DNA from 2 places in the Kitasatospora sp. NPDC101183 genome. Region 1 is predicted to be linked to the other one. Evidence: riboswitches for the same ligand, from Rfam matches in the RefSeq annotation. Region 1 holds a riboswitch; the other holds the start of a gene.
The links. Region 1 has a riboswitch for S-adenosylmethionine ahead of thrC (threonine synthase). Riboswitches for the same ligand answer to the same signal wherever they lie in the genome.

Region 1 (2,385 bases):
GGCCGGCGAGGTCGAGGCGGCCGTGGGGGGCCTCGCGGGCGGCTCTGCGGTCGGCGTCGTTCAGGGCCGCGCAGACCCAGACGGCGTTGGGGTCGTCGATGGCGGAGAGGCCGGAGACCAGGCCGCCGCCGCCTCTGCGGAGGGTCAGGGTGCCGTCGTCCGCGGTGCCGAAGGACACCGGGCCCCGGTTGGAGGCCACCAGGACGGGGGCGGTGCCGGTCGCGCTCGAACGTTCGGTCGTGAGATCGCCCATGGTTGGCATCTTGCCGGGGGGTGGGGGCGGCAAACCCCTCAGTGCCGGGTCGCGTACTCCGGGATCGTGTGCATCGGGGGGCGTTCGAGGGCGGTGACGGGGAGGGTGTGGGCGGTGAACTCGCGGGTGTCGGGGTCGCGGGTGAACTGGGTGAGGTAGGGGTGGACGAGGTCGGGGCCGGCCTTGAGGCGGTGGGTGCGCTCCAGGCGTTCGAGGGCGGTGCGGTGGATGGTGGCGGCCATCCGGCCGAGGGCCTGGCCGTCCTGGTGGCGGTGGTGGCGGACGCCGACGTCGACCTGGGCGAGGGCGTCGAGGCCGACGGTCTCCAGGGCGTCGACGAGCAGGCCGAGCTCGACGCCGTAGCCGGTGGGGAAGGGCAGGCGTTCGAGGAGGGAGCGGCGGGCCGCGTACTCGCCGCCGAGGGGCTGGACGAAACCGGCGAGTTCCGGCCAGTGGAGGTTGAGGAGCGGGCGGGCGACGAGTTCGGTGACGCGGCCGCCGCCGGTGGGGATGACGGCGCCGGTCTCGCCCGCGGCGGAGCCGCTGATCGTCACTTCCAGGGGGCGGTCGTACATGGCCTTGACCAGCTGGATGTCGGGCTCGGTGAGCAGCGGGCCGAGGATGCCGGAGACGAAGGCGGGGTCGAACTCGCGCAGGTCGGCGTCGATGAAGCAGACGATGTCGCCGCGGGTGACCAGCAGGGAGCGCCACAGGACCTCGCCCTTGCCGGGGACGGCGGGCAGGCGGGGCAGGATCGCGTCGCGGTGCTCGACGCGGGCGCCGGCCTCGGCGGCGACGGCGGCGGTGGCGTCGGTGGAGCCGGAGTCGACGACGACGAGTTCGTCGACGAGGGGGAGGCGCTCCATCAGCTCGCGGCGGACGGTGCGGACGATGTCCCCGACGGTGGCCTCCTCGTCGAGGGCGGGCAGGACGACGCTGACGGTGTGCCCGGTGCGTTCCTTGGCGCGCAGGAGGTCGGCGACCGACCGGTCCGCCGCGCTCCAGGAGCGGCGGCGTAGCCAGGACGCCGCCTGCGGGAGGAGCTCGGGGGTCGGTTCGGCGGGCACGGGGGGCCTCCTCGGTTGGGACGTGTCATCTCGGGTGGCGGACAGTCCCGTTCGGGGTTGACGCCTTCGGATACAGTCTTCGTACGGCGCTCGAACCTTGGCACACCGGGGTCACCGCCGACGTACCACCACAATTTCACAAGCTCATCCAGAGGGACTGAGGGAACGGCCCGTTGACGTCCCGGCAACCTTCTCGCGCGGCTGTCTGTCGACAGGCCCCGGCGGGACAGGTGCCAATTCCGGCCTGTGGCGCGACCGCGCCGCGGGGAAGATGAGGAGAGAGGCCTCCGCCATCATGGCTATCGACACCGCCGCACCCGTTTCCGTGGACCTCGGCCCCGCCGCCGCCCTGTCCTGTCGGGAGTGCGGGACCCGCTTCCCGCTCGGCCCCAGCTTCGCCTGTCTGGAGTGTTTCGGGCCGCTGGAGATCGCGTACGAGTTCGGCAGCGAGGGCGCCGAGGAACTGCGCAAGCGGATCGAGTCCGGCCCCGCGTCCATCTGGCGCTACGCGCCGCTGCTGCCGGTGCCGGCCGACGTCGCCTCCAAGCCCAACCTGAACCCGGGGTGGACCCCGCTGGTGAAGGCGGACAACCTGGGCCGCGAGCTCGGGTTCACCGCCCAGCTGCACGTCAAGGACGACTCGGGCAACCCGACGCACTCGTTCAAGGACCGCGTGGTCGCCTGCGCGATCGAGGCGGCGCGGGCCTTCGGCTACACCACGCTGTCCTGCTCCTCGACCGGCAACCTGGCCGGCGCGGTGGGCGCGGCGGCGGCCCGGGCGGGCTTCCGGTCCTGCGTGTTCATCCCGCACGACCTGGAGCAGGGCAAGGTCGTCATGGCCGGGGTGTACGGCGGCGAGCTGGTCGGCATCGAGGGCAACTACGACGACGTGAACCGCTTCTGCTCGGAGCTCATCGGGGACCCGGCCGGCGAGGGCTGGGGCTTCGTGAACGTCAACCTGCGGCCGTACTACGGCGAGGGCTCCAAGACGCTGGCGTACGAGATCTGCGAGCAGCTCGGCTGGCGGCTGCCGGAGCAGATCGTGATCCCCGTCGCCTCGGGCTC
Region 2 (2,385 bases), on a different contig from region 1:
AGGGCGAGACGGTCGAGGAGATCACCGGCCTGGTGGACGCGATGTACGCGCACGCCGAGCCGCTGGAGATTCCCGGGCCGGCGGTGGACATCGTCGGCACCGGCGGGGACCGGGCGAAGACCGTCAACATCTCCACCATGTCCGCGATCGTCGCCGCGGCCGCGGGCGCGAAGGTGGTCAAGCACGGCAACCGGTCCGCCTCCTCGGCGAGCGGCTCCTCGGACGTGCTGGAGAAGCTCGGCGTCCGGCTCGACCTCTCCGGCCGGCGGGTGGCCGAGGTCGCCGAGGAGGTCGGGCTCACCTTCGCCTTCGCGGCGAAGTTCCACCCCTCCATGCGGCACGCCGCCCCCGCGCGCAGCGGCCTGGGGGTGCCGACCTCCTTCAACATCCTCGGCCCGCTGACCAACCCGGCGAAGGTCACCGCGCACGCGATCGGCTGCTTCGACACCCGGCTCTCGGGGCTGATCGCCGGGGTGCTCGCCCGGCGCGGCTCCACCGCGCTGGTCTTCCGGGGTGACGACGGGCTGGACGAGCTGACCATCAGCACCACCTCGCGGGTGTGGATCGTGCGGGACGGCGGCGTCACCGAGACCACCCTGGACCCGCGGGACCTGGGCATCGAGCTGGTCGGCATCGAGGCGCTGCGCGGCGGCGACCCGTCGTTCAACGCCGAGGTCGCGCGGAGGCTGCTGGCCGGGGAGCGCGGGCCGGTGCGGGACGCCGTCCTGCTGAACACGGCCTCGGCGCTGGTGGCGCTCGACCTGGGCGACGCGCCGCTGGTCGAGCAGCTCGCGGCGGGCATGGAGCGGGCCGCGGAGGCGATCGACTCGGGGAGGGCCGAGGACCTGCTGCGGCGCTGGTCGGCGGCCACCTCCCGGATCTGAGGCGGGAGTTGAGGCCCGTACCGGTGCGCCGGTACGGGCCTTCGGCCTGTCCGGATGGTGGATGGTCGTTTGACCGTCGAGCGGGTGCGATCTAGAGTCTTGGCCAGGTCATGAGTGACAGCGACAAGCCCCAGCTTGCTGTCCGGCAACCCTCCGTCCGTGGCGGGGTGCCCTGGGTGAGGACCGGGTCGTTCGGCGCATCGTCCGGGCGGCAAGCGCGGACGCCGGAGTGTCAGCACTCCCGGGGTCCCTCACCCTGAAGGAGTGCATCCTCATGTCTGTCGCCGTCGAAATCTGCACCCCCCTCGCCGTCCTCGGTGCCGACGTCCAGGTCCCGCTCGCCAGCGGTGAGAAGGTCGGCTACGCGGCGCTCGACTACGCGGCCAGCTCCCCGGCGCTCCAGCGGGTGTGGGACGACGTCGCCGCGTACGCGCCGTACTACGGCAGCGTGCACCGCGGGGCCGGGTACCTCTCGCAGCTGTCCACCGACCTGTTCGAGCAGAGCCGGCGCACCGTCGCCGAGTTCCTCGGGCTGCGCGAGGGCGACCAGGTGGTCTTCACCCGCGCCACCACCGACTCCCTCAACCTGCTCGCCTCCGCGCTGCCCGCCGGCACCCGGGTGTTCGCCTTCGAGACCGAGCACCACGCCTCGCTGCTGCCCTGGGCGCACGCCGGACTGGACGTCAGCTACCTGCGGGCGCCGCGCTCGCGGGCCGAGGCGGTGGCCGCGCTGGACGCCGCGCTCGCCGAGGCCCCCGAGGGCCCCAAGCTGCTCTGCGTCACCGGCGCCTCCAACGTCACCGGCGAGCTGTGGCCCGTGGCCGAGCTGACCGAGACCGCGCACCGGCACGGCGCCTGGGTCGTGCTCGACGCCGCGCAGCTGGCCCCGCACCACCGGGTGTCGGTGAGCGAGCTGGACGTGGACTGGATCGCCTTCTCCGGCCACAAGATCTACGCGCCCTTCGGCGCCGGGGTGCTGGCCGGCCGGGCGGACTGGCTGGACGAGGCCGAGCCGTACCTGGCCGGCGGCGGGGCGACCCGGACGGTGGCCCGCGAGGTCGACGGCTCGGTGGCCGTCCAGTGGCACACCGGCCCGGCGCGGCACGAGGCCGGCTCGCCGAACGTCATCGGCGCCTACGCGATCGCCTCGGCCTGCCGGGCGCTGACCGAGGCCGGGTTCGACGCGCTGGAGGCCCGCGAGCGGCAGCTGGTGCGGCGGCTGACGGCCGGGCTGGCGGAGATCCCCGAGGTCCGGGTGCTGAACCTGTTCGGCGCCGGCTCCGCCCGGGTGGGCGTGCTGTCCTTCGTCGTCCAGGGCTGGAACAGCTCGCACTTCTCGGCCGCGCTGTCCGCCGAGTACGGCATCGGGGTGCGCGACGGCCTGTTCTGCGCCCACCCGCTGGTGCGGACCCTGCTCGGGGACGAGGAGGCGGCGCCGTCCGAGTGCGGGGCGCCCGAGCCCTCGCTGCCGGGCGAGCGCAGCCTCAACGCGATCCGGGTG

Region 2: it holds a riboswitch for S-adenosylmethionine, as region 1 does, so the genes downstream of both, ACIRRS_RS23605 (aminotransferase class V-fold PLP-dependent enzyme) here and thrC (threonine synthase) in region 1, are expected to answer to the same signal.

The regions. Positions count from the first base shown of each region.
Region 1 is NZ_JBIWOW010000007.1:2,291-4,675, forward strand. Features, by position in the region: gene ACIRRS_RS10995 (trehalose-6-phosphate synthase) at 1-253, opposite strand, end outside; gene ACIRRS_RS11000 (glucosyl-3-phosphoglycerate synthase) at 292-1,320, opposite strand; SAM riboswitch class I at 1,462-1,598, shown strand; gene thrC (threonine synthase) at 1,616-2,385, shown strand, end outside.
Region 2 is NZ_JBIWOW010000016.1:172,797-175,181, forward strand. Features, by position in the region: gene trpD (anthranilate phosphoribosyltransferase) at 1-884, shown strand, start outside; SAM riboswitch class IV at 991-1,108, shown strand; gene ACIRRS_RS23605 (aminotransferase class V-fold PLP-dependent enzyme) at 1,159-2,385, shown strand, end outside.